Regions from separate parts of the Streptomyces sp. NPDC059696 genome, predicted to be linked through region 3. Evidence: riboswitches for the same ligand, from Rfam matches in the RefSeq annotation. Region 3 holds a riboswitch; each other region holds the start of a gene.
What was found. Region 3 has a riboswitch for cyclic di-AMP ahead of ACFV20_RS03820 (M23 family metallopeptidase). Riboswitches for the same ligand answer to the same signal wherever they lie in the genome.
Positions count from the first base shown of each region.

Region 1: linked by a shared signal. The riboswitch ahead of ACFV20_RS28290 (transglycosylase family protein) and the one ahead of ACFV20_RS03820 (M23 family metallopeptidase) in region 3 are both predicted to bind cyclic di-AMP.
Region 2: linked by a shared signal. The riboswitch ahead of ACFV20_RS21120 (M23 family metallopeptidase) and the one ahead of ACFV20_RS03820 (M23 family metallopeptidase) in region 3 are both predicted to bind cyclic di-AMP.

Region 1 covers NZ_JBHWFG010000030.1:90,922-101,074, forward strand. Annotated here, with positions in the region: gene eno (phosphopyruvate hydratase) at 1-634, opposite strand, end outside; gene ACFV20_RS28290 (transglycosylase family protein) at 919-1,620, opposite strand; cyclic di-AMP (ydaO/yuaA leader) riboswitch at 1,625-1,791, opposite strand; gene ACFV20_RS28295 (transglycosylase family protein) at 2,020-2,994, opposite strand; gene ACFV20_RS28300 (cytochrome P450) at 3,116-4,441, opposite strand; gene ACFV20_RS28305 (nucleoside triphosphate pyrophosphohydrolase) at 4,701-5,720, opposite strand; gene ACFV20_RS28310 (SurA N-terminal domain-containing protein) at 5,816-6,463, opposite strand; gene ACFV20_RS28315 (protein kinase) at 6,603-8,099, opposite strand; gene ACFV20_RS28320 (hypothetical protein) at 8,138-8,833, opposite strand; gene ACFV20_RS28325 (N-acetyltransferase) at 9,021-9,767, opposite strand; gene ACFV20_RS28330 (HNH endonuclease family protein) at 9,843-10,153, opposite strand, start outside.
Region 2 covers NZ_JBHWFG010000018.1:113,184-123,336, reverse strand. Annotated here, with positions in the region: gene ACFV20_RS21145 (alkaline phosphatase family protein) at 1-1,115, opposite strand, end outside; gene ACFV20_RS21140 (DUF5998 family protein) at 1,115-1,702, opposite strand; gene ACFV20_RS21135 (GNAT family N-acetyltransferase) at 1,754-4,660, opposite strand; gene ACFV20_RS21130 (HPr family phosphocarrier protein) at 4,841-5,122, shown strand; gene ACFV20_RS21125 (GntR family transcriptional regulator) at 5,305-6,000, opposite strand; gene ACFV20_RS21120 (M23 family metallopeptidase) at 6,232-7,020, opposite strand; cyclic di-AMP (ydaO/yuaA leader) riboswitch at 7,033-7,197, opposite strand; gene ACFV20_RS21115 (M16 family metallopeptidase) at 7,401-8,789, opposite strand; gene ACFV20_RS21110 (M16 family metallopeptidase) at 8,786-10,129, opposite strand.
Region 3 covers NZ_JBHWFG010000003.1:16,832-26,984, reverse strand. Annotated here, with positions in the region: gene ACFV20_RS03845 (MarR family winged helix-turn-helix transcriptional regulator) at 1-195, opposite strand, end outside; gene ribA (GTP cyclohydrolase II) at 314-955, opposite strand; gene ACFV20_RS03835 (MarR family winged helix-turn-helix transcriptional regulator) at 1,089-1,604, opposite strand; gene ACFV20_RS03830 (dihydrofolate reductase family protein) at 1,681-2,811, shown strand; tRNA gene ACFV20_RS03825 (tRNA-Met) at 2,877-2,950, shown strand; cyclic di-AMP (ydaO/yuaA leader) riboswitch at 3,268-3,424, shown strand; gene ACFV20_RS03820 (M23 family metallopeptidase) at 3,436-4,470, shown strand; gene ACFV20_RS03815 (aldo/keto reductase) at 4,548-5,492, shown strand; gene ACFV20_RS03810 (PrsW family intramembrane metalloprotease) at 5,599-6,972, opposite strand; gene trmB (tRNA (guanosine(46)-N7)-methyltransferase TrmB) at 7,032-7,871, opposite strand; gene lhgO (L-2-hydroxyglutarate oxidase) at 7,982-9,187, opposite strand; gene ACFV20_RS03795 (hypothetical protein) at 9,388-10,153, opposite strand, start outside.

The sequences.
Region 1 (10,153 bases), on a different contig from region 3:
GGTTCGGGGCGAAGCCACCCTCGTCGCCGAGGCCGGTGGCCAGGCCCTTGCTCTTCAGGACCTTCTTCAGCGTGTGGTAGACCTCGGCGCCCCAGCGCAGGGCCTCGGAGAAGGACTCCGCGCCGATCGGGGCGATCATGAACTCCTGGATGTCCACGTTGGAGTCGGCGTGCGAGCCGCCGTTCAGGATGTTCATCATCGGCACCGGCAGCAGGTGCGCGTTGGGGCCGCCCAGGTAGCGGAACAGCGGCAGGTCGCTGGCCTCGGAGGCGGCGTGGGCGACGGCGAGCGAGACGCCGAGGATGGCGTTGGCGCCGAGGGAGCCCTTGTTGTCGGTGGCGTCCAGGTCGAACATCGCCTGGTCGATCAGGCGCTGCTCGGTGGCGTCATAGCCGACCAGCTCCGGGCCGATCTGCTCGATGACGGCGAGGACGGCCTTCTCCACGCCCTTGCCGAGGTAGCGGTTCGAGTCGCCGTCGCGGAGCTCGATGGCCTCGAAGGCGCCCGTGGAGGCGCCGGACGGGACGGCGGCACGACCGGTGCTGCCGTCGTCGAGGCCGACCTCGACCTCGACCGTGGGGTTGCCTCGGGAGTCCAGGATTTCCCGGGCTACGACGACGTCGATGGACGGCACGAGCATCTCCTTCTTGATGTGACGCGGTACGCGGGTCGCGCGGACCCGGCGAGGTGCGGGCCCGGTGGCTCGCGACATGAGCCTAACCGGCCCGGGGCGATCGGCCACCGGGTCGCCCACCCCATGGACAGAACCGAGCGTAAATTGTTTCCGAACGGAACAAAGCCCGTTGCCGAAAAAACCCCGCCCCGGTGCGTACGGGGGGTGACGCACCGGGGCGGGGAGCCCGTGGACCCGGGGGTCCGGGTGGGCCGGACCCCGCGGGGTCCGGCGTGGGCCGCTGCTTACTTCAGGTGCAGCTGCTGGCCCGGGTAGATGAGGTTGGCGTCCTCGACGATGTCCTTGTTCAGCTCGAACAGCTTCTCCCAGCCGCCCTTGACCTTCTGGTCCGCGGCGATCGAGCTGAGGGTGTCACCCTTGACGACCTTGTACTCGCCGTCACCCTTCTTGACCTTCTTGCCGGTCGGGGTGGTGACGGTCTTCTTGGCCGCCGGGCGCTCGTCGGAGCGGGAGGCCGGCTGCTCCTGGGTCTCGCGGGACTCGGTGCTCTGCTGGCTCTGCTGGCTCTGCGCGGAGCTGCCGGAGTCGCTGGAGGAACCGCTGCCGGTGTAGCCGGCGCTCGACAGGCCCTTGCCGCAGACCGGCCAGGCGCCCTTGCCCTGGCTCGCCAGGACCTTCTCGGCGACCTGGATCTGCTGGTCCTTGCTGGCCTGGTCGGCGGTGGAGGCGTACTGGGTGCCGCCGTACGCGGCCCAGGTGGAGGCGGAGAACTGCAGACCGCCGTAGTAGCCGTTGCCGGTGTTGATGGACCAGTTGCCGCCGGACTCGCACTGGGCGACGGCGTCCCACTCGGAGGCGGTGGCGGCGGAGGCGTTGCCGGCCGCCATCAGCGGGGCGGCGATGGCGACACCGGTGACACCGGCGAGCGCGGCGGCGCGGGTGGCCTTGGACGGACGACGGTGCTTGCCCTTGCCGGAAAACAGCATGGATGGATCCCCTCACCGACGCCTGCGAGGTGAGCTGTCGGGTTCGGGCCGGTTGAGTTGCCCGGCCGCGTCCCTCCCGGGACACGGCTTCACCCCAAGCCCTTCCGGCACAACCTGCCGGTCGGGCACCTACCTTGGGTCCCCCGCTCCTGCCTACGGCGCTTGACGCGACGACTGTTCCCGTGCGGCCGCTGGCAGGATTCGGCGTTGCGGCAGCCGGGGCTCGCGGTGGCGAGCGGTCACGACCGTAGACACGCGATCGACGGAATTTCAAAGACGATCAGGGCTTCTGAGATCTATCTCTCACGGGCCCCAAACAGGACATCAGTCGCGAATCAGGACGCTAACTCGCGCGGTTTCGGGGCGACTTCCGCCCCGGTTTCCGCACTGCCCGAACCGCTACTTCTCGTCCGCTTCGCCCTCGACCGTGAGCTTCTCACCGGGGAGGATGAGGTCCGGGTCGGCGCCGACGGCCTTCTCGTTGCCCTCGTAGAGCGCGTGCCATCCGCCGCTGACCTCAAGGGAGTCGGCGATGGACCAGAGGCTGTCGCCGACACCCACGATGTAGGCACCCTCGGAGGCCTCACGGGAGCTGTCGTCACCGCGCGAGGCGTGACGTCCCGCCGACTCACCCGTACGGCCGTCCTCGGCGCCCTGCGTCTCGTCGGCGCTGGGGCCGCGGTGGCGACCGGAGCCGGTGTCGGCCGACTTCGAGGAGCCGCCCGCGGACCGCGACGTGTCGGACGCGCCACTCTCGGAGGGGGCCGGCGAGGAGTCGTCGGACTGGCGGCCCTGCGACGATCCTGATTCGGGCGACTTGTCCGGATCGGCGCCCTTGCCCTTCGCGTCCGACGACCCGTCAGCCGACGACGAGGGGGACGGGGACGCGTCGCCCGAAGGGGACGAACCGAGCGAGTCGAGCAAACCGGGCGAGTCCACTTCGCCGGACGAGTCGGACGAGTCGGACGAGTCCGATGATTCGGATGACCCCGTCCCCTTGCCCTGCTCCAGGCCGGAGAGCAGGCCGCAGGTGCGCCACGCGCCGACCCCCTGGTCGGCGAGGACTCTCTCGGCCACGGCTATCTGCTGGGAGCGGCTGGCCAGGTCGGCGCTCGCGGCGTAGTCGAGACCGCCGTGGTTCTCCCAGTCCTCCTGGGACAACTGCAGACCGCCGTAGTAGCCGTTGCCGCTGTTCTGGCTCCACGCGCCGCCGGTCTCGCAGTCCGCGACCCGGTCCCAGGTCGTGCCGTCGGCCGCGCTGGCGCCGGAGGCCCCGAGGAGGGGGATCGCGATGGCGGAGCCGGTCACTCCGGCCGCCACGAGGAGAGCCGGAGCCTGGCGGGGGCGACGGTGCCGACCGTTCCCGGAGAGCATACGGAGACCTTTCGCGAGACAGCAGTGACCGACGCGGCGTGATTCCCCGCCGCGTTGATGGGTGAACGTATCGGCAGTCGATCACTTGTCACAAGTTCATGCCGCGTAGATCACGTGAAGATCACAGGTCTGATGTTTCGTCACGTCCGCCCGGGGCTACCGGTGCCGCCGGCGCCGCCGGTGCGAATTCCACCGGCAGAGTGCGCAGCCCGCGCATGATGAGACCGCCGCGCCACCGCAGCTCGGCCGGATCCGCGGCCAGCCGGAGGTCCGGGAGGCGGGTGAGGAGCGTGGCGAGCGCGGTCTGGCCCTCCAGGCGGGCGAGCGGGGCGCCGAGGCAGTAGTGGATGCCGTGGCCGTATCCGAGGTGCTGGTTGTCGCGGCGGGAGAGGTCCAGCACGTCCGGGTCGGCGAACCGCTCCGGGTCCCGGTCCGCGGCGGCCAGGACGACGAGGACGGGGTCGCCCTCCTCGATGCGCTGCCCGCCGAGGGTGAGGGACTGCGTGGCGAAGCGCCAGGTGGCGAGTTCGACGGGGCCGTCGTAGCGGAGGAGTTCCTCGACGCCGGTCTCCAGGAGGGCGCTCTCCCCGGCGGCGAGGGACGCCTGGAGCCGGGCGCGCTGCCCGGGGTGGGTGAGCAGTGCGTAGGTGCCGTTGCCGATCAGGTTGACGGTCGTCTCGAAACCGGCGAACAGCAGGATGAAGGCCATGGCCGCCGCCTCGTTCTCGGTGAGGTGCTCGCCGTGGTCGGAGGCGCGGATCAGGCCGGAGATGAGGTCCTCACCGGGGGCTGGCTCGGCCGGCAGCGCCTCGCGCTTGCGGTGGATGAGGTCGGCGAGGTAGCCGCGCATCTTCTTCACCGACCGCGCCACACCGCCCCTGGGCCCGCCCTGGTGACGGATCATCATGCCCGCCCAGTCGCGGAAGTCGTCCTGGTCCTCGCGCGGGACGCCGAGCAGGTCGCAGATGGCGTAGATGGGGAGCGGGAAGGCGAACTCGTGGATCAGGTCGGCGGAGCCCTTGGCCGCGAAGCCGTCGATGAGGGTGTCGGTGAGCTCCTGCACCCGTGGCGCGAACTCGGCGACCCGGCGGGGTGTGAACGCCTTGGACACGAGCCGCCGCAGCCGGGTGTGGTCCGGCGGGTCGATGTTGAGCAGGTGCGTCATCAGCTCGGCCTTGCGCTCGCCGGGGATCCCCGTCTTGCCCTTGGCGTGCGCCGGTTCGTCGTGGTGCGCGGGGTTCTTGGAGAGCCGGGGGTCGGCGAGCGTCTGCTTGGCGTCGGCGTACCGCGTGACCAGCCAGGCCTCCACACCGCTCGGGAGCCGCGTCCTGTGCACGGGGCTGTGCTCGCGAAGCCAGGCGTAGGCGGGGTAGGGGTCGCTCGCGAACTCCCAGGTGAAGAGGTCGGGGGCCGGCGGGGGCGGGCTGGGGCTGTGCTGGTCGGTCACACGTCGACGGTATCCGGCTTCGAGCGGCACCCCTGCCCGGCGTCCGAGCACGGCGTCCGGGCACGGCGTCCGGGCTCTCGGCGTCCGGCCCGGCGTCCGGGCTCGGCGTCCGGGCACGGCGTCCCTGCCCGGCGTCCCTGCCCGGCGTCCGGGCTCGGGGTCCGGGCACGGCGTCCCTGCTCGGCGTCCGGCGTCCGGCTCTCGGCGTCCGGGCTCGGCGTCCGAGATGCCGGCGCGATCCGCACGACCGGGCGGGTGTCTAGCCCTCCGCCTGGCGGATCGCGTCGCGGTACGCGCGGGCCGCCGCCCTGAGGGCCGCCTCCGGGTCGACGCCCTCCGACTCGGCACGCACGGCCAGGGCCAGCAGGTCGTAGCCGATGCCCTCGACGGGCGGGAGCGGTATGTCCAGGCGGGCGGTGCGGACGCGGGAGGCCAGCTTGGCGGCGAGGGCGAGGCCGGGCTGGCCGAGGGGGATGCCCTCGGTGATCGAGGTGCGCTGCTTCTCGACCGCCTTGGTGCGCAGCCAGTGCTCCTTGACCTCCTCGGGGGTGGTGGCCGTCGCGTCGCCGAAGACGTGCGGGTGGCGGTGGATCAGCTTGGCGACGATGCCGCCGGCCACGTCGTCGATGGAGAAGGGGTCCTCGCCGTCCTCCGGGCGGCCCTCCTCGGCGATGCGGGCGTGGAAGACGACCTGGAGGAGGACGTCACCGAGCTCTTCGCGCAGTTCGTCGCGGTCGCCCTCCTCGATCGCCTCGACGAGCTCGTACGCCTCCTCGATGCCGTACTTGGCCAGGCCCTCGTGGGTCTGCTGCGAGGACCAGGGGCACTCGGCGCGGATGCGGTCCATGACCTGGACGAGGTCCAGGAGCCGGGCGCCGGGAAGGTCGTAGGAGGCCGGCAGCAGCTCCAGCTCGGGCATGGCGACGCGGCCGGTGCCGGCGAGGCGGGCCAGGCCGTCGGTCAGGGCCGGCTCGCCCTCGCCCGTCGCCACGACGACCACCGTGTGCCCGCCGGCGCAGGCGTCGACCAGCTCCTGCGCGGTCGGGGACGCCTCGGCGACGTCGATCCCGGCCTCACGCAGATACGGCAGCTGTGGGTGCGTGCCGTCCGCGCAGAGCACCCGGTCGGCCTCGTGCAGGGCCTGCCAGGCCGGCCAGGACAGCAGGCCGGGGGCGACGCGGTGGCTGGTGGTGAGCAGGACGACGCGGCCGGGCGGGGCGGCCGCGTCGGGAGCGGTCCGCTCGGGGCCCGGGGTGGCTTCGGGGCTGTTGGCGTTCACGCTTCGAAGCTATCCCACGCCACGGACAGCACCCGAAGTTGTCCACAGGGGGCGGTGGAGGGCGGGCCGCCGCAGGGGCGGCGGCCCCCGCCTGCTTACATGCCCTGCTGCGTCTGTGCCGCCGTGACGTCGCGGACCCAGGGTGTCTTCGCGTCGGCGCGGCTGCTCTTCTGGACGTCCCAGGTGCCGTAGCGGGGGTTGAGGTCGACGTTCAGGTCCTTGGAGGCGTCGGAGAGGGCCTTCCAGAACTCGGGACGGTCGGTGCTCGTGCCGAGCTTCTCGGCGAGCTTCTGGGCCTCCAGCTGGAAGCGGAGGTTCTCGTCGAGGCGCTGCGGCGGGATCCCGTACTGCTGGAGCCAGGTCGTCTCCAGACCCTTCGCGCCGCCGGCCTGCTGCTCCAGGCCGGACCGCATCGCCTGGACCTCCTTGCGGGAGACCGTCACCCCGGCGTCCTGGGCGGCGCGGTGCAGCACCCGGTCCAGGACCATCGTGTGCAGGGTGTCGCGGGTGAGGGTGCCGGTCCGGGCGATGGCCTGCTGGTACTGGGCCTGGTCCTGCACGGCCGCCCGCTGGGCCGCGCGGACCTCGCCGACCCGCTCGTCCAGCTGGGAGACGGTGATGCGCTGTCCGCCCACCACGGCCGCCGCGCCGGGATGCGCGTCGTTCCCGCAGGCGGTGAGCAGGGGTGCCGCGGCGGCGATCGCGGCGGTGAGGACGAGCGCGGTGCGACGGCGGCGGTGCAAGGAGACCTCCTGAGGAGTTTGTGCGACGGTGCACAAGGTCTTGCGGTGATCGATGGTAGGCAGTGACCAGGCTCTGGCCAACCCATTCGACCAACGATTCACCGGGACTTCGGGCACCGCCGCGCCTCCGGGTCGCCCGTCAGCCGCGGACCTGCCCCAGCCACTGGAGCGTCCGGCGGATCTCCGCGCCGAGCGGATGCCCGGGGCCGTGGGTGCGTTCCACGTCGTGCAGCAGCCGGGCCAGGGTGTCGTGGGCGGCCCCGCGGTCGCCGAGGGCGAGCAGCAGGTGGCCGATCCGGCGGCGTACGTCGTGCGCCAGCTCCGGGCCCCCGGCGGCGACGTACTGGTTCTCGTAGTAGGGCAGCACCGCGCGGTACTCGGCGAGCGCCGCGGCCGGGTCGCCCAGCTGTTCCAGGCATTGGGCGGCCTCGTAGCGGAAGCGCAGGGCCTGGGGGTCGGCCTGGCCCGCCTCGGCGGCGCGTTCGTCGGCGAGGCGGCGCAGTTCGGGCAGCGCGCGCCGGTACTGGCCGTCGTCCAGGAGGGTCGCCGCGTACTGCTTGCGCAGGGTGCGCACGACCGGGGAGTGCGCGCCGTGCTGTTCCGCCGCGGCGGGCAGGATGCCGCCGAGGATGTCGACGGCCTGGGTGACGCGGCCCTCGCCGAGGAGGCGTTTGACCTCGTCGACGGCGCGGGCGATGTCCGTGTGCCCCGGGGCCTCGGTGACGGGTGCGGCGGGCGCGGGCCGGGGCGCCGGGGTGCGCGCGCGATCCGGCCAGGGGGCGTGCGGGCGCAGGAAGGGGCGGGTGGGGTCGAGGGCCGCTCCGGTGGGGGTCCCGCGCGACGGCAGGAGCAGCTCCAGGTGTTCGTAGACCTCCTGCGCGGAGGCGGGCCGGTGCTGCGGGTCCTTGGCGAGCAGGCGCAGGACGAGGGCCTCCAGGGCCTCGGGCACCTCGGGCCGCAGGCGGCGCACGGGCAGCGGCGGTTCGTACAGGTGCCGGTGCAGGACGCCGAGGGCCGTGGAGCCGGAGAAGGGCACATCGCCGCTGAGCAGTTCGTGCAGGACCACACCGAGCGCGTACAGGTCGGTGTACGGGCCGACCGCGCCGCCCATCGCCTGCTCCGGGGCCATGTAGGCGGGCGAGCCGATGGGGGTGCCGGTGTGGGTGAGGCGGGTGGTGTCCGTGTCCATCACGGACGCGACGCCGAGGTCGAGGACGGTGACGGTGCCGTCCTGCTTCACCATCACGTTGCGCGGCTTGAGGTCGCGGTGCACGATCGGCACCGCGTGCACGGCGCTCAGCACGGCGCACAGCTGCGCGGCGACCGCGACCGCCCACTGCCAGGGGTACGGAGTGTGCTCGGCGAGGTGGCCGGCGAGGTCGGACCCGTCGATGTACTGCATGACGAGGAACAGCTCCTCGCCCTCACTGCCCGCGTCGTGCACGGTGACCAGGCCGGGGTGGTCGACCTGCGCGGTCACCCGGCACTCGCGCACGAAGCGGCGGCGCAGCTCCTCCGCGTCCTGGCCGGCCACCTTGTCGGGGCGCAGCAGCTTCACCGCCACACGGCGGTCGAGCCGCTGGTCGTACGCCGTCCAGACCTGGCCCATGCCGCCCTGCCCGAGGACGGTGGACAGTTCGTAGCGGCCGGCGACGACCCGTCCCGCCGCCGCGGTCACCGTCCGTCCTCGGGGGCGTCGCCGCGCCGGCCGCCCGCGTGACCGTCGCCCTCGTGCCGGCGCAGGTAGTCGCTGAGCTCGTCGAGTTCGGCGCGGACCTGGTCGATGCGGGCGGGGGCGGGCCGCTGGGGGGCCGGGGGCGGCTGGATCGCGCCCGGGCCCGGCGGCGTGTCGTGTGCGGTGGGGGTGTGGTGCGCGGGGGGTGTGTGCGGCGGCGCGGGTGTGGGGGGCGTCGCGGGTGTGGGGGGCGCGGTGGGCCGCGGGACGGGGGTGGACGTCGGTGCGTAGGGCGGCGCGGGGTGCGGGTAGCCGTACGGGGTGTGGGTGACGGTCGCCGCGTGAGGCGAGGCGTAGCCGGTGAACCTCCGCTGCGCGGCGTGGTGGCCGATGTCCACGACCAGGAAGTAGATGGCGGAACCCGCCCCGAGCAGCAGGATCGCGGCCAGCGCGATGTCGGTGCGGACGTCGTCCTCCGGCAGGGAACCGACGACGGCGAAACAGGCGATGGCCAGCGGCAGGCTCACCCAGGCCAGCACCCAGTCGAGGGCCCGGCCACGCAGGACGGCCACGCGGAACAGCGGTACGCAGGCCAGCACGCCGCACGTGAGGAAACCGGCTGCGGCGAACAGCACGCGCAGGGAGATGACCGTTGCCGCGCTGCGGGGAGGCGGCGCCGCGCCGTGGCCGTACATGACTGCTCCTGGACCGGGGGGGGACCGATGGGGACGGGTGTGCGAGTGACAGACCCTGTTGGGGATCCGAGCGTATAGCCCGACACGGACAAGCGGTCACGGGTTGTACCGAACCGTTGTCATGCTGATCACTTCGTGCGAACAGCCCGCCCCCGGCCCGGTCGTGGGCCGGAGCGCGCGTCACGCCCTACAGGGGGTGCCGCATCCACACGTTGGGCTCGACGTACACCGCGTATCCGCGCTCCGCTTCGCAGCGCACCGGCACCAGAGCGCCCGGCACGTCGATGTCGCCGTCGGTGTCGAAGGGCAGGCCGGTCCAGCGGCGCCAGTCGGCGAGCGGGGCGGACACCGTCATCGACGCCGGTGCGACGGAGTCGATGACGGCTCCGGCCCGGGCGTGGACACGCAGCCACGGGTCCTGGGGCAGGCCGTCGGGGCGGACGCGGTGGGCGTACTCCTCCATGGGCGTGTGCGGTTCCAGGTGCTTGCCGTTGGGGCGGACCGGCGCGACGACCTCCCGGAAGCCGCGGGCCCGGGCGTTGTCGCGCATGGCCGAGAGCATCACCCCGGACAGGCCGCTCCCCTGGGCGTGCGGGGCGACGGAGACCGAGATCGCGCTGACGGTGTCGGGCCGTACTGCGCGCCGGAGGTCGGAGAACGCCCAGACCAGGACCGCGTCCCAGCCGTTGGCCGGCAGCCGGCCCCCGCGGTGCTCGGTGCCGAGGGCGAAGGGCACGCTGTAGGCGTTCGCCACGATCTCGCCCTGCTCGTCCTCGGCGAACAGGACGTACTCCGGGAGTTCGGCGGCGATCCGCGGGAAGTGGGCGGCGCCCACGAGGTCCTGGATCACGAACTCCGGCCAGCTGTCGGCCATCCCGACGACCCGCTCCAGCATGTCCGGGCGGTCGGCGAGGCTCGATATCGTCGGCTGCATGTGATCACCGTAGGCGGGGGCGGTGCACGCCCGGAACCGAATTACCCGGCGGGCGCGACCGCCGGGCGGGGGCGCTCACCCGCCGCACTGCCGCAGCATCATCTCCTTGTCCGGTGCCGTCACGGGCAGTTGGTACTTCAGCGACACCTGGGCGAAGCGCACCGAGTAGGCGCAGCGGATCCGCTTGTTGGGGGGCAGCCAGGACGCCGGGCCGGAGTCTCCCTTGGAGCCGTTGGTCGGGCCGTCCACCGGGACGAGGTTGAGCGGGTCGTTGGCGATGGACTCCCGCTTGTCCTCGCTCCAGCGGGAGGCGCCCATCTGCCAGTCGTACGAGAGCGGCATGACGTGGTCGATCTGGACCTCGATGGCATGGGACTTGGTCCACT
Region 2 (10,153 bases), on a different contig from region 3:
GGCTCCCGCTCGGAGGCGATGAGCAGGACGTCGTCCCGCGCGGCCGCGACCACGTCGCCGATCCTGCCGTACACCCGTTCGTCGATCCGCGGGCCGAACCAGCCCGCGGCGATGGCCTCGTCACGGGACGCGACCCAGAACTGCTCGCCGAGCACCTCGCGCCAGCACGTCAGCACGTCGTTCGCCGCGCCGGGCACCGCGTAGACGTGGCGGGCGCGGCCCTCGCCGCCGAGCAGGGCGACACCGGCGCTCAGCTCCCAGTCCTCGTCGAAGTCGAACCGGTGCTGCTCGTCGAAGGGCACGTCGATCATGCCGTGGTCGGCGGTGACGTAGAGGGCGCTGCGCGGCGGCAGTTGCTCGGCCAGGCGCTGGACGAGGCGGTCGGCGTACATGAGCTGGCCGCGCCAGGTGTCGGAGTCGACACCGAAGCGGTGGCCGGCGCCGTCGACCTCGGCGAAGTAGGTGTACACCAGGGAGCGGTCGCCCGCGGCCAGTTGCTCGGCCGCCAGGTCCACGCGGTCCTCGCCGGACAGCCGCCCGAGGAACGTTCCTCCACTGAGCGCGACCTTGGTCAGCGGGGTGTTCTCGAAGGTCGGGGACGACACCTGCGCGGCGTGCACCCCGGCGGCGTGCGCCAGCTGGAAGACCGTGGGGTACGGCTGCCAGGGGCCGGGCGGGGTCCACGGCTGCCAGCGCAGCTGGTTCATCAGCTCGCCGGTGTCCGGGTTGCGGACGGTGTAGCCCGGCAGGCCGTGCGCGCCCGGGGGCAGACCGGTGCCGACGGAGGCGAGGGAGGTCGCCGTGGTCGCCGGGTAGCCGGCGGTGAGGGGACGCCCGGTGCCGCCGCGGGAGGTGGCGAGCAGGGACGTCATGAAGGGGGCGTCCTCGGGGTGCGCCTTCAGCTGCTCCCAGCCGAGCCCATCGATCAGGAACACGCAGTTCCGGTCGGCGGGGGTCAGCTCGGTGATCGCGGCGCTCATGTCCGGGACGCCCAGGCCGGCGGCCAGGGTGGGCAGGAGGTCGGCGAGTGATCCGCTGCCGTACTCGGGGGCCGGGGCGGAGGCGACGGTGAGCGGCTCGGGGTGCTGGTCCCACGCCGTCTGGAGCTGTGCCATCAGCGGGTCGTGTCCGCGGTCGCCTCGGAAAGGGCCTGCGCGAAGGCGAGCGCCTCACGCACGGTCTCCGGTCCGTCCCCGGCCTCGCTGACGCGCAGGCTGAGGTCGTCCGCCGTGGAGTTGCCCGTGTAGCCGTGGTCCGCCTCGCAGTTGGGGTCGCCGCAGGCGGCCGGCTCCAGGTCGATGCGGGAGACGGCACCCCAGCCGATGGTCAGGACGACTTCGCGGGGCAGGGTCCCCGGCTTGTACGACTCGGGGTTGGCGACCACACGGCTGACCACGACCGACGAGATGCGGCCGATCTTGACGGACTCCGTCGAGGTGGTGGCGTAGGGGGTCGGGGAGGTGCTGTCGGCGGCCTGTTCGTCGGTGTGGCTGACGATGAAGCGGGTGTCCGTGAGGACGAGCACGGTCACGTGCCGCCGCACCTCGTTCTGGTCGAACGTCGTCTCCTGGTGGACCAGGTACGACCGCATGGGCTCGCCGCCCACGGCGGCCTCCACCGCCTCGGCCACGAGGGCCGGGTAGTAGCCGCTGCGCTCGATCGCCGCCCGCAGCCCCTGGGTCGTCGTACTGGTCTTGGCCATGACGCCCATCCTACGGGGGACCACTGACTGCGAGGGACAGCTCGCCTGCTGTCAGTACGCGGGGAGCGTCCGCGGGCCGAGGTCGTCGCGGGCGGGAGGCGGCGCGAGGCGGACCGAGGCGCCGAGCACGCTCAGGCCGTGCGAGGCGACGACCACGGGCTCCAGGGTGACCGCGACGACCTCGGGGTGGTCGTCGACCAGCCGGGACACCCGCAGCAGCAGCTCCTCCAGGGCCCGCGTGTCGGCCGGTGCGGAGCCGCGCCAGCCGAACAGGAGGGGGGCGGTGCGGATCGAGCGCACCAGCGAGGTGGCCTCCCGGTCGGTGACCGGGATCAGCCGGTGAGCCGTGTCACCGAGCAGTTGCGAGGCGGCTCCGGCCAGCCCGAAGGAGAGCACCGCTCCGGCCGCGGGGTCGATGACGGCCCGTACGACGACGTCCACGCCGCGCGGCGCCATCCGCTGCACCACGGGCCGCAGCTCCTCGGGCGCCCCGAACAGCTCGGTCAACTCGGCGTACGCGCGGCGCAGTTGTTCCTCGTCCGCGAGATCGAGGCGGACGCCGCCCAGGTCGGCCCGGTGCCTCAGGTGCGGGGCGGTGGCCTTGAGGGCGACGGGGTGGCCGAGGGTGCGGGCGGCTTCCACGGCGTCGTCGGCAGTGGGGGCGGGCAGGGCGCGGTGGACCTGCACGCCGTAGTGGCCGAGGAGGTCGCAGGTCTCGTCCGCGCCGAGGGTGAGGCCCTGCCCGCGCGCGAGCAGGCCTTCGATCAGGGCCGCGGCGCCCCTTTCGTTGATGTCGTCGTACTCGGGCACCTTGCCGGGGTCGGCGGCGTCGCGCCGCCACTGCGCGTAGGCGACGGCCTGGCCGAGGGCCCGGACGGCGCGCTCGGCGGCGGGGTAGGCGGGGATGAGGCGGGTGTGGTCGGTGGCCTCGGCGGCGGGGATGAGACGGGTGTCCTCGGTGGCCTCGGCGGCGGGGACGCGGCCGGTGTCCTCGGTGCCCTCGGTGTCGACCCGCGCCTCGGGGGCCGGGGGTCGTCGCCCGGTGTGTGCCGGGCGTGGGACGTCGGCGGCGTCCGCCGCGGCCTGCGGTGCGGTGCTGGCCGCCGCCGACAGGGCCTCCGCGAGGCCGCCGAGCTCCACGTGGACCACCAGGACCGGCTTGCCGGGAGCCGCCGCCGATGCCGAGCGCAGGGCCTCGGCGAGAGCCGCGTCACCGACCGAGCCCTCCCCCACCGCCGGTATGGCGGTGACGACGACGGCGTCGCACCGGTCGTCGGCCAGCGCGTGGGACAGGGCCGTGTGGAAGTCGGCCGCGGAGGCCGCCGTGGTGAGGTCCTGCGGAGGGTGCGGCCTGAGGCCCTCGGCCAGGCACGCGTCGTACGTCAGCAGGCCGAGTGACTCGGAGTTGCCGAGGATCGCCACCCTGGGCCCGGCGGGCAGGGGCTGGCGGGCGAGGAGCAGGCCCGCGTCGACCAGCTCGGTGATGGTGTCGACGCGGATGACACCGGCCTGCCGCAGCAGCGCCGACACGGTCGCGTGCGGAAGCCGGGTCGCCCGCACGGCGTGCCCCTGGGGAGCGGCGCCGTGGCGTGCGCCCTGGACGACGACCAGGGGCTTGGCGGCGGCCGTACGGCGGGCGAGACGGGTGAACTTGCGGGGGTTGCCGATGGACTCCAGGTACATGAGGACGACGTCGGTGTCGGGGTCCTCGTACCAGTACTGCAGGACATCGTTGCCGGAGACGTCGGCGCGGTTGCCGGAGGAGACGAAGGTGGAGACGCCGGTGACGCCCGTGACGCCGCCGCCGCGCCGGTGCAGCCGGGACAGCAGGGCGACGCCGATGGCGCCGGACTGGGCGAACAGGCCGATCCGGCCCGGGCGCGGCACCTCGGGGGCGAGGGAGGCGTTGAGGCGTACCCGGGGTGAGGTGTTGATGATGCCGAAGGCGTTGGGGCCGATGATCCGCATGCCGTACGTACGCGCGTGCCGCACCAGGGCGCGCTGGCGTTCGCGCCCCTCGGGGCCGCTCTCGGCGTACCCGGCGGACACCACGACCAGCCCCTGCACGCCGTGTTCGCCGCACTCGGTGACGACCTCGGGGACGTGCTCGGCGGGGACGGCGACGACCGCGAGGTCGACCGGGCCGTCGATGTCCCGCACCGAACGGTGGGCGGGTACGCCGTCGAGCTCCTTGTGCCCCTCGGGGAGGGCCTTGTTCACCGCGTACAGGCGGCCGGTGAAGCCCGCGTCCCGGATGTTGCCCAGGACGCTGCGGCCCACGCCGCCCGGTGTGCGGCCGGCGCCGATGACGGCGACCGAGCCGGGGGCCAGCAGCCGCTGCACCGAGCGTGCCTCGGCGCGGTGTTCGCGCGCGTACTGCACGGCGAGGGAGCGGTCGGTGGGTTCGAGGTCGAACTCCAGACGGACGACGCCGTCCTCGAAGCTGCGCTTCTGGGTGTAGCCGGCGTCCGTGAACACCTTGATCATCTTGGTGTTGGCGGGCAGCACCTCGGCGGCGAAGCGGCGGATGCCGCGCTCGCGGGCGACGGCTCCGATGTGTTCGAGCAGGGCGGAGGCGACCCCGCGGCCCTGGTGGGCGTCCTGCACGAGGAAGGCGACCTCGGCCTCGTCGGCGGGTGCGGACGCGGGCGTTCCGTCTGCGCCGATCCGGTCGTAGCGTACGGTGGCGATGAACTCGCCGCCGACCGTGGCCGCGAGTCCCACCCGGTCCACAAAGTCGTGGTGCGTGAAGCGGTGGACGTCCTTGGCGGACAGGCGAGGGTACGGCGCGAAGAAGCGGTAGTACTTCGACTCGTCGGAGACCTGCTCGTAGAAGCTGACCAGGCGATCGGCGTCATCAACGGTGATGGGCCGGATGCGCGCGGTGCCTCCGTCGCGCAGCACCACGTCGGCTTCCCAGTGGGCGGGATACTCGTGCCGGTCCGGCGAGGTCTGCATGGGCCCCAGAGTACGGCTAGCGCCTGACAACGGCGCGAGGCAGTCTGTGGAGGGCGTCAGTCGGGTCGAGGCCGCGATCCGACGGCACCTTCCGGAGCGGAACGACAGGACCGCTCCGGGTGGGCTTCACCATATGGGAAACTGGTCTAGACAACCCTGAACACCGAAGGGCAGCAACACATGGCTGAGCGCCGCGTCAACGTCGGCTGGGCCGAGGGCCTCCACGCCCGCCCCGCCTCCATCTTCGTCCGAGCCGCCACGGCCGCAGGCGTCCCGGTGACGATCGCCAAGGCTGACGGCAACCCCGTCAACGCGGCCTCGATGCTGGCCGTCCTGGGCCTCGGCGCCCAGGGGGGCGAGGAGATCGTCCTCGCCTCCGACGCCGAGGGCGCGGACGCCGCCCTCGACCGGCTGGCGAAGCTGGTCTCCGAGGGTCTCGAGGAACTGCCCGAGACCGTCTGATTTCCCCGGCGCCCGATCCGGCGCACAGTGAAGGGCTCGTCCGAATTCACCGGGCGGGCCCTTCGCCATTGGCGATCGTCAGGGAGAAGCGATTTCCGCGGCCAGGCAGCGGAAATTAATCCCACGAGAACACACGTCGAAGAACTCGGGGAATTTCCCCCTCTTTGTATACGGCCGCCGTGTTAATGCCGCAGGCTCTCCGTGTTTACGGCATGTTGCGATTTCCTCACGCGATCGGCCCGTTCCGCCGCGGGGCCGATCCGCAGGCGGTGCGCTCCGGTCGCGCGCTCGATGTGCAGCGCCGTGACCGCCCGCGCGCGCTCGCCGTCCCCACGCGCCACCGCGTCCACGATCGCGCCGTGCTCCGTCCAGGACTCCACCGGGCTGAGCGGCGCCTCCACGGCGTACATCCACGTGATCTTGTGGCGGAGCTGGGTGAGCATCGAGGTCAGGGCGGGGCTGCCGGAGGCCTGGGCGAGCGTCTCGTGGAACCACACGCCCAGGGAGCGCAGGTCGTCGCTGGTGCCGCGACGGGCCCGGTCCTGGCCCAGGCGGACCAGGCCGCGCAGGACCTTCAGATGCGCCTCGGTGCGGCGCTGGGCGGCTCGGGCCGCACCGAGCGGCTCCAGGAGCATCCGCATCTCCAGCAGGTCGGCCGCCTCCTGCTCGGTGGGTTCGGCCACGCACGCGCCCGCGTGCCGGCGGGTCACCACGAAGCCCTCGGCCTCCAGCGTGCGCAGCGCCTCCCGGACCGGTACCCGCGAGACGCCGTATCGGCGGGCCAGGAGTTCCTCGGTGAGCCGGCTGCCGCGCGCGTGGACCCCCGCGACGATGTCGTCCCGGATGGCGGTGCACACCGAGTGCGCGGGAATACGCATGACCGACCTCCGCTTAATCCCCGTGAAACGCCGGCGAGCGGCGCGTGTTCCGTGACTCTATTGCAATGAGCCGGAATTTCCGACGGCCAGCGGGAATCCATGGATATTTTTTGGACAGCGGACATCCGAGGAGCCGCCCGGAGGCGACCGGGGTGCCGTCACGCGGTGCGCGAACGCCGAAAGCCCCGGCTCGGGGAGCCGGGGCTTTCGAAAACGGCGACGAGCTTCCGGTCAGAGGCTGACGCCGTGCGAACGGAGGTAGGCGACCGGGTCGATGTCCGAGCCGTACTCGGGGCTCGTACGGGCCTCGAAGTGCAGGTGCGGGCCGGTGACGTTGCCGGTCGCGCCGGACAGGCCGATCTGCTGGCCGGGGGTGACCTTCTGGCCGACCGAGACGCCGATGGACGACAGGTGGCCGTACTGGGTGTACGTGCCGTCGTTCATCTTGATCACGATGTTGTTGCCGTAGGAGCCGCCCCAGCCGGCCTCGACGACCTCGCCCATGCCGACCGCGTGGACGGAGGTGCCGCTGGCGGCGTGGAAGTCCACGCCGGTGTGGCTGCCGGAGGACCACAGACCGCTGCTGGCCTTGTAGGCGGTGGACACGTACGAGCCGGAGATCGGGGCCACGAAGGCGTTGAGGCGCTTGCGCTCGGCCTCGCGGGCGGCGCGCTCCTTGGCCGCACGGGCCTTCTCGGCCGCCTCCTTGGCCCGCTCGGCCACCTCGGCGGCCCGCTTGCGGGCGGCCTCCTCGGCCTTCTGCTTGGCGGCGGCCTCCTCGGCGGCCTGATGCTGCGCGACGGCCTGGGCGTCGATCTGCTGGGCGACGGTGTCGCCCATGGTGACGACCGGGGTGAGACCCGTCTGCTCCGCGCTGGGCTCGGCGGCGAAGGCCGCGGGGGCCGCCACGGTGCCGATCACGCCGGTGGTGGCGAGGGCCGCCACGCCTGCCGCACGGGCGGTGCCGCGCTGGATCCTGCTGGGACGCCGGTGCTTCCCGGTGGCGCGAGTGAACGCCATGTGGTGGCTGATCCTTTCCTTCCCTCTCGCCTACCGGGTTAGCTGACGGGTTCGGAGCAGGAAGGTCTCCTACGGGCTCCCTCGCGGCACGCGCGGGAGTCCGATTCACCCCAGGGACTGCGGTGGGTCCCCGGCTCCCCTGGCTCGCGCCGTACGGGGACTCGGCGATGACTGTCCGGTGCCGCGGGCGCGGCGCACTGCCTGACGAACAGCCCGGACGACGCTAAGCGGCGCCGCTTTCAATTCCCAAACGAATCCCGGCTTTTGTAGCGCATCCCACAGGTCAGACAGGCAACTCCCATACCAATTCGGGCACAAAGGGACCCTGGTGCCTTCAAAGACATCCAGGGCCCCTGCGCGTGCCTGCCGCTCCTCGGCTGCTACTCGGCGGAGACGACGGTGACTTCGCCGATGCCGAGGGCCTCCACGGGGGCCTTGATCTGCGCCGCGTCACCGACGAGGACCGTCACCAGGCGGTCCACCGGGAAGGCGCTGACGGCCGCCGCGGTGGCCTCCACGGTGCCGGTCGCAGCGAGCTGCCGGTACAGCGTGGCCTGGTAGTCGTCGGGCAGGTGCTGCTCGACCTGGTCGGCCAGCGTGCTCGCGACGGCCGCCGCCGTCTCGTACTTGAGCGGCGCCACGCCGACCAGGTTCTGCACGGCGACGTCCCGTTCGGCGTCGGTCAGGCCCTCCGCGGCCAGGGTGCGCAGCACCGTCCAGAGGTCCTCCAGGGCGGGGCCGGTGTTGGGGGTGTCCACGGACCCGCTGATGGCGAGCAGCGCGGCACCGGTGCCGTCCGGGGCGGACCGGAGGACCTGGCCGAACGCCCGGACGCCGTAGGTGTAGCCCTTCTCCTCGCGCAGGACGCGGTCCAGGCGCGAGGTGAGGGTGCCGCCCAGGCAGTACGTGCCGAGCACCTGCGCCGGCCACACGCGGTCGTGCCGGTCGGGACCGATCCGGCCGATCAGCAGCTGCGTCTGGACGGCGCCGGGGCGGTCCACGATGACGACCCGGCCGGTGTCGTCGGCGGTCACCGGCGGCACCGGCCGCGGCTCCGCCGGGGAGCCCGTCCAGGCGCCCAGCGTGTCCGCGAGCAGGGCGTCGAGGTCGATGCCCGTGAGGTCGCCGACGACCACGGCGGTGGCGGTGGCGGGACGGACGTGCTTCTCGTAGAAGGCGCGTACGGCCGCGGAGTCGATCGCGGCGACGGTCTCCTCGGTGCCCTGCCGCGGCCGCGACATGCGGGAGTCCGCCGGGAACAGCTCCTTGGAGAGCTCCTTCGCGCCGCGGCGCGAGGGGTTGGCCAGCTCGTGCGGGATCTCGTCGAGGCGGTTGTTCACCAGCCGCTCGACCTCGCTGTCGGCGAACGCGGGCGCCCTCAGGGCGTCGGCGATCAGCCCCAGCCCCTTGGCGAGCCGGGAGGCCGGCACCTCCAGGCTGAGCCGGACACCGGGGTGGTCGGCGTGCGCGTCGAGGGTGGCGCCGGCACGCTCCAGCTCGGCCGCGAAGTCCTCGGCGGAGTGCTTGTCGGTGCCCTCGGAGAACGCCCGGGCCATGATCGTGGCCACACCGTCGAGGCCGGCGGGCTCGGCGTCCAGGGGGGCGTCGAGCAGCACCTCCACGGCGACGACCTGCTGGCCGGGGCGGTGGCAGCGCAGCACCGTCAGGCCGTTGCCGAGCGCGCCGCGCTCGGGGGCGGGGAAGGCCCACGGCTTGGCGTCGCCCGCCTGCGGCCGGGGGTGGAAGTCCATCGTGGCGAGCTCGGTCACCGGGCCGCCTCCTCGTTCTCGTCCTGGTCGGCGGGGGTTGCGGGGGCGGTCGGCTCGTAGACGAGGACCGCACGGTTGTCGGGCCGCAGGCGGGCCTTGGCGACCTCCTGGACCTCCTCCGGCGTGATCTCCAGCACGCGCTGGACCGCGGTCAGGGCCAGCTGCGGGTCGCCGAACAGCACGGCGTACCGGCACAGTTCGTCGGCGCGGCCCGCGACCGTGCCGAGCCGGTCCAGCCACTCGCGCTCCAACTGGGCCTGGGCGCGCTCCATCTCCTCGGCCGTGGGGCCCTCCTCGGCGAACCGGGCGAGCTCCTCGTCGATGGCGGTCTCGATGACCGGAACCTCCACGTCACCGGAGGTCTTCACGTCCAGCCACCCCAGGGAGGGCGCCCCGGCGAGCCGCAGCAGGCCGAAGCCGGCCGCCACGGCCGTGCGGTCGCGGCGCACGAGGCGGTTGTAGAGGCGGGAGGACTCGCCGCCGCCGAGGACGGTGAGGGCCAGGTCGACCGCGTCGCACTCCCGCGTGCCGTCGTGCGGCAGGCGGTAGGCGGCCATCAGGGCACGGGCCGGGACCTCCTCCTCGACGACCTCGCGCAGCTGCTCGCCGATGATCTCCGGCAGCGAGCCGTCGCGGGGGGCGGGCTTGCCGTTGTGGCCGGGGATGGAGCCGAAGTACTTCTCGACCCAGGCGAGGGTCTGCTCCGGGTCGATGTCGCCGACCACGGACAGCACGGCGTTGTTCGGCGCGTAGTAGGTGCGGAAGAAGGCGCGCGCGTCCTCCAGCGTCGCCGCGTCCAGGTCGGCCATCGAGCCGATCGGCGTGTGGTGGTACGGGTGGCCCTCCGGGTACATGAGGGCGGTCAGCTTCTCGAAGGCGGTGCCGTACGGGACGTTGTCGTAGCGCTGGCGGCGCTCGTTCTTGACGACGTCGCGCTGGTTCTCCATCGACTCGTCGTCGAGCGCGGTCAGCAGCGAGCCCATGCGGTCGGCCTCGAGCCAGAGGGCGAGCTCCAGCTCGTGGGCGGGCATGGTCTCGAAGTAGTTGGTCCGCTCGAAGCTGGTCGTGCCGTTCAGCGAGCCGCCCGCGCCCTGGACGAGCTCGAAATGACCATTGCCCTTGACCTGCGCGGAGCCCTGGAACATGAGGTGCTCGAAAAGGTGAGCCAGGCCGGTACGCCCCTTGACTTCATGGCGTGAACCGACGTCGTACCAGAGGCACACCGCCGCGACGGGGGTCAGGTGGTCCTCGGAGAGCACCACGCGCAGGCCGTTGGCCAGGCGGTGCTCGGTCGCTGTCAGGCCTCCGGAGCCTGCCTGGGCTGTGGCCGTGTGACCCATGGGCATGTACGTCCCCTCGATCGC
Region 3 (10,153 bases):
CAGCCCGGGTGCGGCCTGCACGGTGCGCAACGCCCGCAACTGGTGCGGTGACAGCCGCAGGGACGCCTCCTGGGCGGCGACCGACCACAGCGCCACCAGGCTCTCCACGGCATCGGCGATCTGCGCTGCGACGGCCTCCGGGCCCTCGCCCGGTCCCCTCGCCCGGTGGTTGCCGGGGCCGCCGAGATCGGTCACGAAACGGTCACTTCCATAAACGCACGGGTACTGATGAGGTCGCCCTCTTGCAAAGGCTGTACCCGATGAACCGAAGGGCAAGCAGCCCGGTTCAGCGCCCGTCCGGACCGACCGCCGATCAGCCCGCGTTGAGCTCCGCCAGCGCCGCGAGCGGCAGCGTGTGCTGGGTCTGGAGGACTTTCGCGCGCAGGTAGCGGACGTTGTGGGCGGTGGTGAAGACGCCGGTGGGGACCCGGTCGCGGACGCCGACGCCCAGGGACCGCAACTGGTCCGCTTTGTCCGGGTTGTTGGAGAGCAGGTCGAGTTCGCCGATGCCCAGCGCCCGGAGCATCTGGGCCGCCGCGGTGTAGTCGCGGGCGTCCTCCGGCAGCCCCAGCGCCGCGTTGGCCTCGTACGTGTCGAGCCCCTCGTCCTGGAGGGCGTAGGCGTCGAGCTTGTTGTACAGGCCGATGCCGCGGCCCTCCTGGCGGAGGTAGAGGAGGACGCCGCCGCGCTCGGCGATGCGCTCGACCGCCTCGCGCAGCTGCGGGCCGCAGTCGCAGCGGGCGCTGCCGAACACGTCCCCGGTCAGGCACTCGGAGTGCAGCCGCACCAGCGGGACCGGGCCGGGCTCTCCGAGGACCACGGCCACGTGCTCCCGGCCGTCCGCCAGCCCGTAGAACGTGACGAGCTCGGCGTCCGCCTCGTAGCCGTCGTGGAAGCGCAGCGGGACCCGGACGCGCGAGCGCGGGGTGGCGACGACGGCGGGAGTGTCGGGCATACGGGGCCTCCGGGGTCCGTTTCCTGTTCGGCTGCACAGCCGCACTGCTTCAGATTTGAAGCAGATCCACGCCTGGAACCCTACTCGTGCTTTAAATTTGAAGCAACGAGGATTCCGCTGGGTGTGACGCGGGTCACGAACAGCTGGGTGAAGATCTCCGCCGCCACGGCACGTCGTCCGCCGCCGCACGCGGCCCGTCCTCCTGGAGGCCCTGCGCGATCGCCGCGGAGATCTCCTCCAGCTGGCTCACCTGCTCCTCGCTGAGCCGGTCGAACAGGGCGCTGCGCACGGTCTCGACATGCCCGGGCGCCGCCCGCTCCAGCACGGCGAACCCCTCGTCGGTCAGCACCGCGATGCTGCCGCGCTTGTCGTACCGGCAGGCCTCGCGCCGCAGCATGCCGTCCTTCTCCAGCCGGGTGACCGCGTACGTCAGCCGGCTGCGCGTGATCTTCAGCCGCTCGGCGAGGTCGGTCATGCGCAGCCGCCGTTCCGGGGACTCCGACAGGACGGACAGGATGGAGTAGTACAGGTGCGGCATGCCGGCGTCCTGCTGGAGCTGCCGGTCGATCGCGTCCTCCAGGAGCAGCGAGGCGGCGATGTAGGCGCGCCAGGCGCGCTGCTCCTCGGGGGTGAGCCAGCGAGTCGTCATGCCGCCAGTGTAGGTTTGTTTCAAACTTGAACCAAGCCCTGTCCGTCCCGCCGTCCCGACCAGCCGCGGAGCACCGATGCCTCACCCGTACGTCCTGCTGTCCGCCGCCGTCTCCCTCGACGGCTACTTGGACGACACCGGACCCGACCGGCTGCTGCTGTCCGGTCCGGCCGACTTCGACCGGGTCGACGAGGTCCGGGCCGGCGTCGACGCGATCCTGGTCGGCGCCGGCACCCTCCGCGCCGACAACCCGCGTCTGCTGGTGAACTCGGAGCGGCGCCGGGCCGCCCGCACGGCCGCGGGTCAACCCGAGTACCCCCTGAAGGTCACCGTCAGCGGCTCGGGCGACCTCGACCCGGACGCCCGCTTCTGGCACACCGGCGACGAGAAGCTCCTCTACACGACCGACCGGGGTGCCCGACGCGCCCGCGCGCTCGGCCTCGCCGCCGACGTCGTCCCGCTCGGCACCGAGCTGGACTGGCGGCGGCTGCTCACGCACCTGCACGACGTCCGGGGCGTGGGGCGGCTCATGGTCGAGGGCGGCGGCCTGATCCACACCCAGCTCCTCACCCAGGGTCTGGCCGACGAACTCCAGCTGGTCCTCGCCCCGCTCTTCGTGGGCGACCCCCGGGCGCCCCGCCTCTTCGGCCCGGGCGGCTACCAGGGCGGCCGCCTCCGGCTGCTGGAGTCGCGGCGGATCGAGGACGTCGTCCTGATGCGCTACGAACCGACCGCCCCGGGCACCGGCCCCCTGCCCGCCGCCGCCGACCACCACTGGCTGGCCCTCGCCTGTGAACTGGCCGAGCACTGCCCGCCGTCGGACACGGCGTTCAGCGTGGGTGCGGTCGTCGTCGCCGCCGACGGCACGGAACTGGCCCGCGGCCACTCCCGCGAGGGCGGCGACCCGGTGGTGCACGCCGAGGAGGCGGCCCTCGCGAAGCTCGACCCCGCCGACCCGCGCCTGCCCGGCGCGACGGTGTACAGCAGCCTGGAGCCGTGCGCCCGCCGCGCCTCCCGGCCCGCGCCCTGCGCCCGGCTGATCCTCGACGCGGGCGTCCGGCGGGTCGTCACGGCCTGGCGCGAGCCGGACACCTTCGTGGCGGACGCCGACGGCAGCGGCCTGCTGGCGGCCCGGGGAGTGGAGGTCCTCGTCCTGCCGGAACACCAGGAGCGGGCCAAGGCCCCGAACCGCCACCTGGTGCGCTGAGTACGGGCCGGACGGAGGGTGTGTGCGAGCGGTCCCGCGGATGGCGTACACTGGTGACACAACGACGCGGGGTGGAGCAGCTCGGTAGCTCGCTGGGCTCATAACCCAGAGGTCGCAGGTTCAAATCCTGTCCCCGCTACTGAAGGCCGAGGGCCGGAATCCGAAAGGGTTCCGGCCCTCGGTGTTTTCCGGGGGCTTGCCCGGTGGTTCCGAGGCTGCCCGGTGGCTCGCTACGGTCGGTGAGCGAACCGTCCCGTTCCGCATAACAACTGACACACCGTCAAAACCCGCCGGTCACCTGCACGGTGGTCAACTCGCCCGATTTAAACCGGTCATGGCAGGTAAGTCCGCGCGAAAAAGGTTAATGATCAAGCGGAATCGCTGGAATACCCCCCGCGCCTCCATTAACGTTCGATAACGCAGCGCGGTCGTCCCAGCCGTCACAGAAGGCGGCTCCGTGCGCACGCGCCGAATCCCGAAAGGGAACCGGGGAACCACCACTTGGGGTGAATCGGGCGGATACCACCGTGGAAGCACGGCAGGTATACGCGCGTAGGAGACCTTCCTGCTCCGAACCCGTCAGCTAACCCGGTAGGCGAGAAGGAAGGAAAGGAGCACGCCCACGTGGCGTCCAACCGGCCTGCCCCCACGGCCCCGTACGCGCCGAAGCGCGAGAACGACACCTTCGGCTACGGCGGTCAGCGCACCGACGAGGGCCCGTTCCAGGAGTGGAACCCCACCGAGGAGTCCATCCGTCCCGTCCGCGGCCGGCATCGCGTCACCAAGCAGCGCGGCGGAGGTCTCGCCCGCAGCTCCACCGTCCTGGGCGTAGGCGTCATAGCCGCCGTGGGAGCCGGCGGCATGGCCAGTGCCCAGACCGGCAAGCCCCCGGTGTCCATCTCCGTTCCGGACCTGCCCTCGGTGGGTTCCCTCATCTCGGACGACGACACCCCCGAAGGTTCCGCCACCCCGCTCAGCAGCCTCGGCACCGCCACGGCGGCCACCGAGCAGGCCGAGGGCACCTCCGGTGCCGGCGAGGCGCTGCGCGCCCGGATCATGGCCCAGGTCGAGCACCAGCAGGAGCAGATCGAGACCAAGGCCGCGCAGGACGCCGCGGCCGCCGCCGAGAAGGCCGCGGCGGAAGCCGTCGCCAAGGCGGAGCAGGAAGCCAAGGCCAAGGCCGCCGAGGCCAAGAAGAAGGCGGAGGAGGAGGCCAGGAAGAAGGCCGAGGCCGAGCGGCTCGCCACCCTCGCCAAGCAGTTCACCCTGCCGACCTCCTCGTACACCCTCACCTCGACGTTCGGCCAGGCCGGCGCCTACTGGTCCTCCGGCTACCACACCGGCCTGGACTTCGCCGCCCCCACGGGCACGCCGATCAAGGCCGTGCACAGCGGCACCATCACCGAGGCGGGCTGGAACGGCTCCTACGGCTACAAGACCGTCCTCACCCTCGATGACGGCACCGAGATCTGGTACGCGCACCAGTCCTCCATCGGCGTCAGCGTCGGCCAGAAGGTCAGCACCGGCGACGTGATCGGCCGCGTCGGCGCCACCGGCAACGTCACCGGGGCGCACCTGCACCTCGAAGTCCACTCCGGCGGCTCCGCGAGCGGTATCGACCCGATGGCCTGGCTGCGCGGCAAGGGACTGAACCCGTAAGCGGCACGCGCGGTGTCCACGGGAGTTCCGCAGCCGTTGCGGAATGAGATCCTCCCGTCCGGTCGTTGACACCGGGCATGACTTCTCTTCGCAAGCTCGGCTCCTCCGACCTCGAGGTCTTCCCCCTCGCCCTCGGCGGCAACGTCTTCGGCTGGACCGCCGACCAGGCCCGGTCCTTCGACGTCCTCGACGCGTACACCGCCGCCGGCGGCAACTTCGTCGACACCGCCGACGTCTACTCGGCCTGGGCCGACGGCAACCGGGGCGGGGAGTCCGAGACCATCCTCGGCACGTGGCTCGAAGCTCGCGGCAACCGCTCCGACGTCGTCGTCGCCACGAAGGTCAGCCAGCACCCCGAGTTCCGGGGACTGTCCGCCGCGACCATCACGGCCGCCGCCGACGCCTCCCTGCGACGCCTGCGCACCGACTACATCGACCTCTACTACACGCACTTCGATCAGCCCGACGTGCCCGTCGAGGAGATCATCGGCGCGCTCGACGCCCTCGTGAAGGCCGGGAAGGTGCGGCACATCGCCGCCTCCAACATCTCCGCCGAGCGGCTGCGGGAGTCCCTGGAGTTCTCCGACCGCGAGGGCCTCGCCCGGTACGTCGCCCTCCAGCCGCACTACAACCTGGTCTCCCGCGAGACCTACGAGGGCGAGCTCCAGGACCTCGCCGAGCGGGCCGGCCTCGCGGCCGTGCCGTACTACGCGCTCGCCTCAGGCTTCCTGACGGGCAAGTACCGGCCCGGTACGACGGTGGAGAGCGCGCGGGCGGGCGGTGCCGCCAAGCATCTGGAGACCGAGCGGGGGCGGCGGGTGCTCGCAGCCCTCGACGAGATCGCCGGAGCCCATGACGTGCCCGTCGCCACCGTGGCCCTCGCCTGGCTCGCCGCCCAGCCGACCGTGGTGGCGCCGATCGCCTCCGCGCGGACGGTGGAGCAGCTGCCCGCACTGGTCGGCGTCGGAGAGCTGACGCTGACGGAGACGGAGATCGAGCGACTGACCGAGGCCTCGGCCTGAGCGGACTGCGGCGCCGGCCGCCGAGGTCTTGGGGTTCGGGCTGGGCAGGGCCCGGGAGTGGCAGGGGCTGTGGTGTCGGCTGCCGGGGGGTTGGTCCGGGTCGGGGTCAGGAGCGGTACGGGTTGTACGCCGGGTACGGCGTCGGCCGGGTCGGCTGGTGGGCGTAGCCGTAGCCGTAGCCGTAGCCGTAGCCGTAGCCGTACACGCCGTGGACCGGCCAGGGCGGGGCCGCCACCGGGACCGGAGGGGCGGTGATCCGCGCCGCGTGGTCCAGCGCGGGGCGGGACACCTCCCGGCGCCGCCACAGTTCGCCGAGGAGCTCCCCCTCCCGTACGGCGAAGTCCGCCCGGGCACCGCCCCGCCGGGCCCGGTGCCGCAGGAACGCCAGGGACGTCGCGTACGCCTCGTACCGGGCCACCTCCCGGGCCGCCGCCCTGCCGAGGTGGCGGCGGGCGTACTGGCGGGCGATCCGCCGGGCCCGCATCGAGCCGAGCGCGTACGGCTCGGCCGGGGTCAGCCAGCCGGCCACGGTGTAGGCGGGCAGCTCGGCCCGGATGGTCTTCAGCTCCCGCTGCCGCGTCCAGATCACCAGCCACGTCAGCAGCCCGAAGATGGGCACCATGAACGCCGCGTACACGGCGAAGAAGCCGTACTCGCCGAACGCCGACGAGCCGTTCCACATGGCGTGCATGCCCATCGCGAGCAGCAGCCCGGACAGCGGGAAGACGGGTCGGCGGGCCGCCGAGAGCGCGGAGATGCCGAAGCCGATGCCGGTGAGGACCGTGAAGAGCGGATGCGCGAACGGCGACATGATGATCCGCACGAAGAAGGTCGCCGCCGTGACGGAGGCGATACCGCTGCCCCCGGTCAGCTGGTCGGTGCCGAAGGCGGTGCCGAGGTAGAGGATGTTCTCGGTGAAGGCGAAGCCGGTGGCGGTCACGCCGGCTATGACGACGCCGTCGACGATGCCGGTGAAGTCGCGGCGCCGGAACAGGAACACCAGGAGCACGGCCGCCGCCTTGGCCGACTCCTCGACCACCGGCGCTATCACCGTCGCGCCGAGGGTGTCCGCGCTGGACGGGTCCGCCGTCGCCGTGGCGATCCATCTCGTCGCGAAACTGTTGGCGACGATCGCTATCAGCGCCGCCGCGCAGGCGCCCCAGGCGAAGCAGAACACCAGGTTCCGCCAGGGGCCCGGTTCGACCCGGTCCAGCCAGCGGAACGCGGCTATCAGCAGGGGCACCGGCAGGACGGCCAGTCCCAGCCCCACCAGGAACCCCTCCGTGCCGGTCTCCTCACGGACCAGGGCGAGGATGACCAGGCCGGATATCGCGAGGAGCGTGCTCAGCGCGCCGTAGCGCACCCAGGGGCGGTGCCACCAGTGGGCGTGCCGCGAGGAGCCGGCTGTGCCTGAGCCGGCGAAGGATGCGCCGTCGGTGGGACCGACGGGGTACGACGGATGTGGGGGGCTGGTGGCCACGGCATTGACCCTAACGACGGATGGGTGCTGTCCGCAGGCGGGAGAGGTGCCAGGGGTGGTCAGGCGCCGGCGGGGGGCTGGTCCACGTGCTGTACGCGGCGGAAGAGGAGGTCGTTCACGACATGTCCCTTGTCCAGTCCCTGGCCCTCGAAACGGGTCAGCGGACGGAAGTCGGGACGCGGCGCGAAACCGCCGTCCGCCTGCGTGTTCTCGAAGTCGGGGTGCGCCGTGAGGACCTCGAGCATCTGCTCGGCGTACGGCTCCCAGTCGGTGGCGCAGTGCAGGAGCGCGCCGGGCCGGAGGCGGGGGGCGGCGAGGGTGAGGAAGTCGGGCTGGATGATCCGGCGCTTGTGGTGCCGCTTCTTGGGCCAGGGGTCGGGGAAGTAGACGCGCAGGCCGTCGAGGGAGTCCGGGGCGAGCATCTCGCGCAGCAGGATGATCGCGTCGCCGTTGCCGACGCGGACGTTGGACAGGCCGTTGCGGTCGGCGAGGTTGAGCAGGTTGCCCTGGCCGGGGGTGTGGACGTCGACGGCGAGGATGTTCGTGGCGGGGTCGGCGGCGGCCATCTGCGCGGTCGCCTCACCCATGCCGAAGCCGATCTCCAGGACGACGGGGTTGTCGTTGCCGAACAGCTCGCGCAGGTCGAGGGTCCGGCCGCCGTCGATGTCGAGGCCCCACTTGGGCCACAGGCGCTGCAGCGCGTCCGCCTGACCGGCGGTGACCCGGCTGCGCCGCGGCTGGAAGCTCCGGATCCGCCGCTCGAAGTGCGACCCGGCGGGGTCGGCCTTCGGACCGTCGGGGAAGCGCGGCTCTCCCTTGGCCCGGGTACCGCGGACGGAGACGCCGGGGGTGTGCGGGTGCGGGCGCTGGACATCGGGGGTGTTCGCGGACTCAGACACAGTGCCTCTGATTTTACGGCTGCGGCAGGAGGCGGAGACGGCGGTGGTCCCCCGCTCCGCCGGGCCGCGGACCCGCCCGGCATCAGCGACGACGCCGGGTCCCGGGCGGCTCACAGGGCGCTCAGTGCCCTCCGTGCCACCTCCCGCCCGATCGGCAGAGAAGCCGTGGCCGCGGGCGACGGTGCGTTGAGGACGTGGACGGTCCTGGCGCCCTCGCGGATCAGGAAGTCGTCGACCAGGGTCCCGTCACGGAGGACCGCCTGTGCGCGCACGCCCGCCGCCGTCGGTACCAGGTCGTCCTCGGACACCCCGGGCAGCAGCCTGCGTACCGCTTGGGCGAACGCCCTCTTGGAGAGGGATCGCCTCAGCTCACCCGCCCCGTACCGCCAGTGCCTGCGGGCTATCCGCCAGGAGCCGGGCCAGGTCAGGGTCGAGCCCAGCTCGCGCGGTCTCACCGTGCTCCACCGGTATCCCTCACGGGCCAGGGCCGGCACCGCGTTGGGCCCGACGTGGACACCCCCGTCGATGCCCCGCGTGAGATGCACCCCGAGGAACGGGAACGCCGGGTCGGGCACGGGGTAGACCAGGCAGCGCACCAGCTCCGGCCGGGCCAGCTCGTAGTACTCGCCCCGGAAGGGCACGATCCGGACGTCGGGGTCGTCCCCGGTGAGCCGGGCGACCTCGTCGCACTGCAGCCCCGCGCAGTTCACCAGGACCCGTCCGCGTACGACGTCCCCCGCGGCCGTGAGCACGGCGACCCCCCGATCGGGGCGCCGGTCGACCCGCACCACCCGGGTGCCGTAGCGGATCTCGGCGCCCGAGCCGTGGGCCAGCCGGCGGGCGACCGCGACGAAGTCGCAGATGCCGGTCGTGCCGACGTGGATCGCGGCCAGGCCGCTGACCTCCGGCTCGTACGCGGCGATCTGGGACGCGCCCAGTTCGCGGACCGGGATGCCGTTCTCCCGGCCGCGCTGCACGAGCGCGTGCAGACGGGGCAGCTCCGCACGGTCGGTGGCGACGATCAGCTTGCCGGTGACCGCGTGCGGGATGCCGTACTCGGCGCAGAACTTGACCATCTCCGCCGCGCCCCGCACCGCGTAGCGCGCCTTGAGGGAACCGGGGCGGTAGTAGACGCCGCTGTGGATGACGCCGCTGTTGCGGCCGGTCTGGTGGCGGGCCGGGCCCGGCTCCTTCTCCAGGACGGTGACACGTGTGCCCGGTGCGGCGCGGGTGATCGCGTAGGCCGTCGACAGGCCGACGATGCCGCCGCCGATCACCAGCACGTCACAGTCGTACGCCGTCCGCACCCGCACCACCTCCCGCTACCGATAGTGCACTGCGCCACTGACAACGCCTTCAAACGCCGGGAGCGCCACAGTCTCCAAGGGCGCGGGGCCGCATGGCTGTGCGGCTCTGCGGCTGTGCGGCTGTGCGGCTGTGCGGCTGTGCCGCGTGGGCGCGATCAGCCGCGACCGACCCGATCCACGGGCACAGGATCGCAGCGTCCGGGGCCCGGTCAGGCGGGAGCCATCAGCAGCGGCCGTGCACGCTCACGGAGCTCGACCACCCGCGGCTCGTCGCCGTAGGGCTCCAGCCGGTGCAGGAGATCCTTCACGTACTCGGTGGTGCGGGCCGAGGAGATGCGCCCGGCGACCTCCACCGCCCGCACCCCCTGCTCGCACGCGGCGTCGAGGTTCCCCGACTCCAGTTCGGCGACCGCGGAGACGACCAGGCGCAGGCCGTGCGAGCGGACGAACTCCTCCGTCGGCTTCGACAGGGCCTGCTCGGTGAAGCGGCGCACCTGGCGGGGTGCCTTCAGGTCGCGGTAGCACTCGGCCGCGTCGGCGGCGAAGCGGTCGTAGGAGTAGAAGCCGAGCCAGCTCGGGTCGTTGTCGCCGGGGCGGGCCCGCTCCAGCCAGCTCTCGGCCGCCTTCAGGGCGCCGCCGGCCGCCTGGGCGTCGTTCGCGCGTGCGTGCGCGCGTGCCTCGACGAGGCGGAAGAAGCTCATGGTGCGGGCCGTCGCCAGCCCGCGGTTGCGCTCCAGGGCGGCCTGGGCGAGGTCCACGCCCTCGTCGCCGAAGCCGCGGTAGGTGGCCTGGAGGGACATGGTGGCCAGTACGTAGCCCCCGAGGGGGACGTCCGCCGCCGCCCGGGCCAGACGCAGGGCCTGGATGTAGTAGCGCTGGGCCGCTTCCTGCTGGCCCGTGTCGAAGGCCATCCAGCCGGCGAGGCGGGTGAGTTCCGCGGAGGCGCCGAAGAGGGCCCGGCCGACCTCGTCGGAG